3 regions of the Paenibacillus sp. USHLN196 genome follow, and region 1 is predicted to be linked to each of the others. Evidence: riboswitches for the same ligand, from Rfam matches in the RefSeq annotation. Region 1 holds a riboswitch; each other region holds the start of a gene.

Region 1 (3,263 bases):
CCCGATATGCGCAGCTTGACGTTCGCCGAGCGCCAGAACATTCAAGGAACGTGCCCGGCTCCAGAGAAAGATCAGCCCTAGCAGAAAATACGGGAAAAGGATGGCCGTATACGACCACCCACGCAGAGCCAGACTTCCCATCGTCCAGTATATAATTTCATTAATGGTCTGTTTCGACATCGTCGACAGGAAGGATACCACCGCTCCCAAGAAACTTTGCATCACTACACCAGCCAGAATCAGGCTATGCGTTGGTATTTTGCGTCCTTCACGAGCCAGGGACATGACGAACCATAATGTTAATACACCCGTCAAAAACGCTACCAGTGGCAACGTCCAGATTCCGATCAGTGCATACTGCAATCCGAAGAATATCAGAAAGGCTGCACCCACCGAAGCACCGGATGATACGCCCAGGGTGAACGGGTCTGCCAGCGGGTTCCGAAGAACCCCCTGGAATCCCGCACCGGCAATCGCCAGCGATGCGCCCACGAGCACGGCAAGCAGTACACGCGGGAATCTGACTTTCCATATAATCTGTTCGGCTGCTGCACTCCAGTCGGGTGTGATCCAGTCTCCCACCCATGGCAAGTGATGAAGCAGAATACCTGCAATGTCACGAATAGGCAAGGAAACCGAACCGATACCCGTGCAGATGAGCACGGTTAACACAAGCAGCGCGATTCCTGCCGATGCGTACACGGCCAGTTTTTTACTCATTGGAACAGGTCAGGATAGATCGCTTTGGCTACTTCTTTCAGTCCTTCGGTTACACGAGGTCCTGGACGACTGAGCAGATTGGCATCAAGGCCAATGACTGCATCGTTCTTCACAGCCGTGATTTGATCCCAGCCACTGCGAGCTTTAATGATCTGATCCAGCGTTTTGGAGTTTTCATCAATGACATCATTTGCATACAGAATCACATCCGGGTTCGAGGCAATCACATTTTCTTCGTTGATCTGGTACCAGCCTTCTTTGTCCGAAGCAATATTGGTTCCTCCGGCTACCGTGATCAGTTCGTCCATAAACTCACCTTTACCTACCGACCAACCTGGGGAGAATTCAACATATACATTTTTCTTCTCTTCCGGCTTAACTGCACTCACGGCTTCAGTTACATCTGTTACATCCTGTTTCATCTGTGTGATGATCTCTTGAGCTTTTTCTTGATGATCCGTGATTTTACCGAATGTTTCGATATTGTTCATTACATCATCGATGGATTTTGGATCGGTTTTGAAAATGGTAATGCCCAGATCACGCAGTTTCTTCACTGCATCTTCGCTCATCGAGATACCTGTGAATACGATATCAGCTTCAGCCGCAATGATAGACTCTTCGTTGGGTTTGGATATGCCACCCATCTTCGCTTTGGTCGTTGCAGCTTCAGGGTAATCATCATAGTCGGATACCCCTACAATCTGCTCGTCCAATCCAAGTGCGAATAACGTTTCGGTCTCAGCTGGAGACACGGATACAATTTTGGCTGGTGCCTTGTCAAATGTGAACGACTCACCTGTTGCATCGGTAATTGTAAGTGGATATTGTGTTTTGAGATCTGTCTGCGCCTGTCCTTGGGACTGCTCCTGTGCTGGCTGCTGTGAGGTACCTGTGCCCTCGTTCGTTGTTGCATTGCCACATCCGGCCAAAGCCAGTGCGAGTGCCGCTGCACTCAGCAGTGACGCTACGCTTTTCCAATTCTTGAAATTCATTCTGTTATTCTCCCCTTCTCTATTTGTGCTATTTTCTTGCATCGTGCTAAACTTTTACTACCCTTGCCTTGGTGTTCCTCTACAAGTTAAACCCATCAATTTTACACAAGGCCACTCCGATTGCAGTACCATCTTCCGATCGCTGTTATCCCCAGATTTTTTGATTCCCTTTTCGAAAGGGAAAATCCGGTGATAAGCGTATGCTTCCGATATAGCTTTCTTGTAGAAAGCTTTAAGCGGACACTTCGTTTCTTCAGATCGGTTCTGCACTCTTCGTTAACGTGTAAAAGTTCGGTTCATCTTACATGAACAATAAAAAATCCCCAATCCTTACGTCTAGGATTAGGGATGACGTCTCGCATATGGCGATCTGTACATGTCCAACGTATTGTTGTGCATGCACATAGAACTGCCCGAAACGCTGTCCTTTCCTCGAAGGAACACCGGTTTGAACGTCCAGGGCAGGTAACCTGACTTACAGGAATTGTTCCTGATTTACAGTGGCGGGACCGTGCCGGACTTGCACCGGCTTCCCTATTTCACCCGTATGCCATCCATGACTATATTGAGCCATGAACCATTACTGCACGCACGCGGGACCCTTGGTCGCTGATATGGTTTAACCATTCAAGTGAGCAATCTGCATTCATATGCAGGCATTATTGCCTGTCACACGAAACTACAGTGCTGTCACACTTCTGTTGTGATTATAGGTTATATTGCACATCCTTACAACCCGATTCCCGGAAAAGCCACCCTCGTGCCAACCCACTGATCTCCATGTTGTTCCAGCCGTACCTGTATCGCTTGCCCCGGAATCACCTGCGTATCCCAGAATCCCAGATCGGCAATGAGACGAGATAATGCATACCGGATTACACCACCGTGGGTTACAACAATAATGGTGGGCACTTCACCCTCAAGAGAGAGCATGGACGGAGAATACGACCATATGCACTCCTGCAGAAATGAATCGATGCGCGCAGTAAATGCCTGCCATGACTCCCCTTCGGGCGGGGTGACGTCCTGTGGAGCATCGATCCAATCCCGGTACTGTGGGTTGTCCTTGAGTTGATCGTACGTCAATCCTTCCCATTGACCAAAATCAACCTCTCGCAGGCGCGGGTCCAGCTTGACCTGCTCCAATGGACAAGGCCTGATCTGTGCAAGCGTCTGCTGACAACGGAGCAGATCACTGCAATATACCGTATCCCATGAGACGTTGCTTAATTGCTCGCGTAGCGAAGCCAGTTCTCTTTCTGCATCAGGCAGCAAAGCGATATCGGTATGCCCCAGATATTTTTTTTCCATATTCCACGCGGTTGTGCCATGACGTATAAACAGAATATTTTTTCGCTGCTGTGATCCATTCTGCTCTACAGTTACTTCCATAACAAAGTACCTCCAGCAAGCCATATTCCCAGCGTCACCAATGTACACAGAACTACAAAGGAACCCGCCGACCAGAACATGAGACGTGTCGTTCGCACAATATCCTCTGCTGCCATAGGACGTGTTGCCTCACCCATATAGGCACGAAAAGAAGCT
Region 2 (3,263 bases), on a different contig from region 1:
CTCGTCAAACTGAATCAGTGTCTCACCAATCGCTGCACGCGTGAGCGTCCAGCCGTTCCATTCCTCTGCCGGGTCCAGATTGCTTCCAAGCCAGAACAGGGCCACATTTAGATGAGTTGGTGCGCTTGCAGTCTCATTGTCGGTAGCCACCGACTTTCCCGTTGCATCAGACGAGGTCGATGGATTATTGGTGGTGCCACAAGCTGCAAGCAAGAACACAACGAACATGGATACGATGGTGAGCAGGATCGATTTTGGAAAATTCCTCTTCATTCTGGTTCCTCCAGTTAAGCTGTATTTTTCTTGGGATCAAGCACGTCTCGCAGGCCGTCTCCCAGTAAATTAAAAATAATAACAGTGCTAAATATCGCCAGGCCCGGATATATCAACAGCCAAGGCGCAGTCTGCAGATACCTTCTGCCTTCATTCAACATGGCACCCCACTCGGGGTTCGGTGGCTGCGCACCGAGTCCGAGAAAAGATAATCCCGAGATGGACAGCATCATGCCACCCACATCCATCATCGCCATGACGATGAGTGGTGACATCATATTGGGCAGGATCGTCCTGCCAATGATCTGTATCTTACGTGCTCCGCTGAAAGCAGCGGCAACGACATATTCCTTTTGCTGAAGGGAAATCACCAGGCTTCTGGCCATCCGTGCATACTTCGCCCACCAGACAACCGACAATGCCAGCACCGTATTGAACAATCCCGGCCCAAGCATTCCCACCACAGCGATCGCAAAAATCAGGCCCGGAAATGCCATTAGTGTGTCGGACAACCGCATGAGAATCGTATCCGTCACACCGCGAGCGAAACCGGCGATAACTCCAATCGCTACACCGAGTACAAATACAATGCCAATCATCATAAAGGTAAGCAGCAGTGAGGTTCGCGCTCCGTATAGCAGACGGGACAATACACAGCGACCTAGCTGATCGGTTCCGAGTGGATATTCGGCGCTGGATGGCTGCAACACTTTGGCAAAATTCGTTGCAAGTGGGTCGTGTGGTGCGAGCAGCGGCGCAACCATGGCGAGAATAATCCAGAAGACGGTTAGAGATAACAGGAATGTGAACCAGCGATTTTGTAGTAATACATGTCTGAAGACTCTCATCTATACATCCACATCCAGTCGGATTCGAGGATCACGAAGATGTGTCCATACATCAACCAGCAGATTCAGTGTGACATATATGATCGCCATCCAGATGACATACCCCTGAATCAGCGGATAATCCCGTGTAAAAATGGCATCCACGGCCATCTGACCAACGCCAGGCCATACAAATAAACTTTCGACAATGGCTGCACCACCTAACAAAGCACCTGTCGTCATACCCATAAGGGTAACGATCGGCAGCAGGGCATTGGGGAGAATATGACGCAAAATAATGATCGACTCCTTCACACCTCTGGATCTTGCTCCGATCACATAGTTCTGGCTTGTCTCCTCAAGCAGGACCGTACGAATCTGTCTGCTGTACTGGGCAACAAGTGGAATCGCGAGTGTACATGCAGGCAGAATCAGACTATTCCATCCGGATTTGCCCATCACCGGCAGCAGCTTCAGCTGTACGCCGAAGACCAACATGAGCAACATACCCAACCAGAAGCTGGGCATCGATAATCCGGCAAAAGAGAACAAACGAATAACAAAATCCAGCCATTTATTACGATAGACAGCCGACAACATCCCCAATGGAAAGGAAACCAAAATAACCAAAATCATAGCGCTTCCTGTTAGCCAAAGCGTTGCCGGAAGCCGTGCCATGAGCACATCCAGTACTGGACGATTGTATTTATATGACGTACCAAAATCTCCGGTCACCACCTGTCCCAGCCATGTCCCGTATCGATAGAGAAAAGGCTCGTCCAATCCAAGCTCTGACCTCACCTGCCTGACCAGTTCATCGGATGGCGTTACCCCTGTAGACATGAGCATAAGTCTGGCTGGATCCCCAGGAGACAGATAGGTTAGCAGGAATGTCAGAAACGTGATGCCGAACAATACGACAACCAGTTGTAATAAACGCTTAACGATATATCTGCTCAAGTGCTCAAACGTCCTTCCCCAAAACTTTATGTATGTGCCATGATGTTCTCCGTCCACAGCTCCGCTGAAATCGTATAAATTCTATCAAAAAAGGCGACCCTCTCCGTGTTACTGGATGAGGACGCCTTAAATAAACAGATTTTCAGAAAAAATCATGCTCTCTAAACACCTTCCTATCTCCCGTAGGGTACTACTGTGTTTGTTAAACCTGGCAGGTCTCCTGGCTCCAGAATCATGGTCATTGCAGCTCCTTCCCGGTCTAAACCAGTGGATTATCGCTACTTGACTCCTCTGTTACAGTGGCGGGACCGCGCCGGTATTACACCGGACTTCCCTATTAAGCTTTCACCCCGACGGGCGAAGCACCAAGTTCCACATATTCAATTGCACTTCTGTATCAGTATAGCGGGACGACGATTAATGATCAAAACTTTTCTTTCAAATTTGAAACACTGGATACGTCTAACCGCGAATTCTCGAACCCTTCGGAGACACACCCGTCACACGCTTAAACATCTTTGAAAATAATAATGGGTCCGTATAACCCACCGAATGGGCTACTTCACTAACGGAAAGTCCGGGGTTCTGAAGAAGATCGGCAGCACGATTCATACGGTATTCCAGAAAAAATGACTGTAGCGACTTGCCGTATCGTTCCTTGAACAATCCTGACAGATATGTGCGGTCCAGCCCCACGGCGTGGGCAATATCCAGAATGGAGGTCCGCTGGCTGTACCTGTTCTCCATAAACTGAACTGCCTGCCTGATGTACTCTTCTTTGTTCGAAAGAAGCTGTCCCTCCTCTTCCTCTACCGGTGACGATGAGATCAACTCCGCTATCAGGCGGTACAAGAGACTTTGGTTCATCACATCCCCTCCCGAATACGTGGAGGCCTGAACCATCTCTGAGTACAGGCGCTCCATTGTATTCGTATCACGGGCATCATACACTGGATGCTCCGGGCTCAATCGGGCACGTTGCATGAATGCCTTGGCTTGCACACCTTTGAATCCAAACCACGAATACGTCCAGGGATCCTTCGGATCTGCCTCATAATGAATAAGCGTGTCCGGGAGTATGACAAAACCCTGTCCCTGAGTCAACTTGTATTCTTGGTCCCCCATGTACACGATCCCCCGTCCTTCATGGATGTAGTGCACAATGTAAGAATCGCGTACACCCGGTCCCCAATAATGCGCAGG
Region 3 (3,263 bases), on a different contig from region 1:
ATCCCACCAATCTGGTCACCCGGAATTCCCTCCGCTACGGGCTGTGCAGGGTGAGCATTGCGTCCGAACTTCTTACCGCCGAGGAATAGGTCATATGCACCTTTGCGATACACGATGCCGATATCCTCCAGCACTGCCCCATAACATGCCATGCCGCAGCCATTCAGTGCCACACTCGTTTCTTTGGGTGCACCCAGTCCGCCGATCACCGCCTGCAGATGGTTTGCCATCGGGACAGCATCATCCTTCTCCATGTTGCAGAAGTCACAGGCCTTTACCTTGATGACATCTCCAATCGGTACAACGATAAAATTCGCTGCACGCAGCTCTTCTACCAGCGATTCAGGTTCAAAAGTCGGCACTCTCAAAATGATCTGGTGTTCCGGCGTGTACTCCAGTTCGCCGTCTTCACTTGCACACTGCGCCAGCAGCGCCATCTGGGCGGCAGTGAATTTCTTGTTGCCCACGCCGGGCGACACGCCGACTTCGAACAGCGGTGCCTTGCGCCCAGGCTCGGGCGCGGTGCGTACCGCCGTTGCGGTCGCAGCCTGCGGCGCACTTGCCGTGTGGCTCGGCGCTGCTGCGTCCAGCCAGCGGCTCGCCGATTCACTCGCGAGCGCTCCCCCTGCCGCGAGCCGCGTCAGCGCCTCGGCGGCGAGTGCAGCTGCGCCGGCGCGTGGCGCTTCTGCGACTGTGCGCGGAGCGGCCTCTGCCGCCGCGAATGCAGGTCGCTCGACGGCAAGCACGGCGGTGCCAGCGCTGCCGGCCGGGCTTGCCGCAGGCATAGCGGCAGCAGCCCCGGCGCCAGCGGGCGGCTGCCCTTGCGGAGCCGTGCCCGCTCCGGTGCTTGCGCCGCGAAGGGCTGGCTCCGCCTGTGGTTGCGCGGCCGATGCATCGCTGGCCGCGCTCTCGCCCGCTGCCTCGCCGGAGGCGGCAGCGCGGGCTTCCCTTGCGCCGAGCGACCATGGCTCGGCTTCCGTGCGAAGTCGCTCATGAGGTCTGAGCGACTGTTCCGCGGTGTTCAGCGTATATTTCCGCTGATACCCGCGCGGGGTGACCATGAGTCCTTCGTACATCATGGTCGAGGAGTTGCCGATAATCACCGTCGTCAGCATGCCGATATCATGATTCAGCATATCCTCCAGTGTGGTCATGACAACGTCCTGACGCTCACGATATGCACTCTTCACCAGACCTACCGGGGTCTGTGGGTCACGATAACGCAGGATCATTTCCTGTGTCTCCACGATCTGGCGTGTGCGTCGTCCACTGCGTGGATTGTACAAAGCAATGACAAAATCAGCTGATGCTGCGGCTTCGACCCGGCGAATAATGGTCTCCCACGGCGTGAGGTGATCACTCAGGCTAATCGTACATGCATCATGCATGACGGGGGCACCAAGAAGTGAAGCACAAGACTGAATGGCCGACACACCTGGAATGACCTCAACAGCAACACCTGTATCCGGCTTCCAGCCTTGCTCCATAAGCACCTCGTATACCAGACCCGCCATGCCATATACACCTGCATCACCACTGGAGATTACAGCAACGATCTTGCCCATCTCTGCCTGCCGGACCGCTTCTTGCGCGCGACTTACTTCCTCCGTCATGCCCGTGCGCACAATTGCTTGCCCTTTCAACAGAGGTCGGATAAGATCCACGTACGTGTTGTATCCGATAATAACCTCACTCTCCTGAAGTGCTTCGAGTGCCCGCTTCGTGATGTGTTCCATCGCCCCCGGACCGAACCCGATAATTAGCAGCTTGCCTTGACCTTGCATTGCTTCTCCTCCTTCATCACACTTGTCGTACGGATTAAACAGTGAAGAAGGACGGCTATGCCGACCTTCTCCCCAACTGTTAAGCGTGTTCAATTTCCAGCTCTGTTAAATTATTCCTCTGCTTCTATCCTTCCAACACTGGAGATCGTAGGGGCATCACTTTCATGGAAAACAAAAAAATCCCATCCTTATAACGGATGGGATACGCATGTACGTACACTCAAGAACACAGTCCCAGACTCCCAGAGGGAATCCTGTGACTATGTGGCCCAAGGGGGCCAGCCGGGCGAACCGCTCGTTCGCCCAATTCCTGATTCTTCGTACACCATTCCTTTCCGCGAAGGGTTCGGTGACACATGCAAGGTAGGTCTCCTGGCTCTGGATCATCAGCTTCCTTTTCTGTCTTCCCCGGCTATGCGAGTGACTTGGATCAAAAAGGGCTTCACCATTACAGTGGCGGGACCGCTCGGGACTTTCACCCGATTCCCTGTTACCTCTTGCTTTACGCAAGAGCACCTTGCTTGTTTTCATCAATATTGTCTTCATAATAACACCGCTCAGGAAATAATGTCCATGCTTATGATACTTGTCTCTTCTTCTATTTTCAGACAAAACAGAAAAAAGTCCTGATCCAAAAATCAGATCAGAACCCGGAATAACATATGCATATACCACTCGTTTTGAATCATCAAACTGCCGAAGGATTGAATTCGTTTATACTCATTGCTCGACTGTTTTTGCTGCTATTTGCGGATCTTGTCCGCATGTCCCGCTGCGAAGTAACGCCCGAGTTCAACGATGAGTGCGCCCATCTTCTCTTCCTCCGGAATCACCAGCGCCTCAATGCCTTCTTCTCGCATCGAATTCGCCGTCACTTTACCTACAGACGCAGGGATTACACCTTGTCTGAAAGCTTCCAGCATCGATTCGAGCTTATTCTGCGATGCCGCATATTGCGTCAGAAATCTAACCTGTGGTCCACTTGTGAAAGCAACAGCATCTATCTCGTACTGTACAATCTCATTCAAAAGCTGTTCCAGTTCAGCCTCTTCCGGTGGTACATGGCGGTAAGGAAGCACTTGGCGCACGATTGCTCCTTGTTCCTCTAACCATGCAACGAGTTTGGGAGCTGTCTCTCCATGAAGCTGCAACATCACCTTTTTCCCTGCGAGATCATGTGGGGCGAATTCACGAATGAGCCCGTCGGTGCTGCCATCGTCATCCCGTACTAGCGGCGTTAACTTGCGCTTTCTCAGTGCATTCACCGTCTTGTATCCTCTGGCCGCAATTGAGGATTCCGACAGTGCATCCAGTAATTTTCCCGCAACTTCCATATCCTCAGCCATTTCAAATAACGCGTCCAGACCCATGCCAGTGGTCAATACCGCCCAGTCTGGTGGGTCCGAGATCCAGGATACCAGACCATCCCTGATATTCCGATCATCCAGAAATACCGTTCCCTGTGCCGGTCGCACAAGC

Evidence for each region. A riboswitch is a leader RNA that binds a small molecule or an ion and turns the genes downstream of it on or off. The one in region 1 is predicted to bind cobalamin.
Region 2: it holds a riboswitch for cobalamin, as region 1 does, so the genes downstream of both, nikB (nickel ABC transporter permease) here and WFI24_RS06550 (ABC transporter substrate-binding protein) in region 1, are expected to answer to the same signal.
Region 3: it holds a riboswitch for cobalamin, as region 1 does, so the genes downstream of both, cobJ (precorrin-3B C(17)-methyltransferase) here and WFI24_RS06550 (ABC transporter substrate-binding protein) in region 1, are expected to answer to the same signal.

The regions. Positions count from the first base shown of each region.
Region 1 covers NZ_JBBCYH010000002.1:707,503-710,765, reverse strand. Annotated here, with positions in the region: gene WFI24_RS06555 (FecCD family ABC transporter permease) at 1-720, opposite strand, end outside; gene WFI24_RS06550 (ABC transporter substrate-binding protein) at 717-1,715, opposite strand; cobalamin riboswitch at 2,159-2,305, opposite strand; gene WFI24_RS06545 (histidine phosphatase family protein) at 2,445-3,107, opposite strand; gene cbiB (adenosylcobinamide-phosphate synthase CbiB) at 3,098-3,263, opposite strand, start outside.
Region 2 covers NZ_JBBCYH010000019.1:63,878-67,140, reverse strand. Annotated here, with positions in the region: gene WFI24_RS30255 (ABC transporter substrate-binding protein) at 1-273, opposite strand, end outside; gene nikC (nickel transporter permease) at 288-1,121, opposite strand; gene nikB (nickel ABC transporter permease) at 1,122-2,060, opposite strand; cobalamin riboswitch at 2,254-2,445, opposite strand; gene WFI24_RS30240 (AraC family transcriptional regulator) at 2,523-3,263, opposite strand, start outside.
Region 3 covers NZ_JBBCYH010000006.1:305,114-308,376, forward strand. Annotated here, with positions in the region: gene cobJ (precorrin-3B C(17)-methyltransferase) at 1-1,784, opposite strand, end outside; cobalamin riboswitch at 2,130-2,319, opposite strand; gene WFI24_RS17040 (uroporphyrinogen-III synthase) at 2,528-3,263, opposite strand, start outside.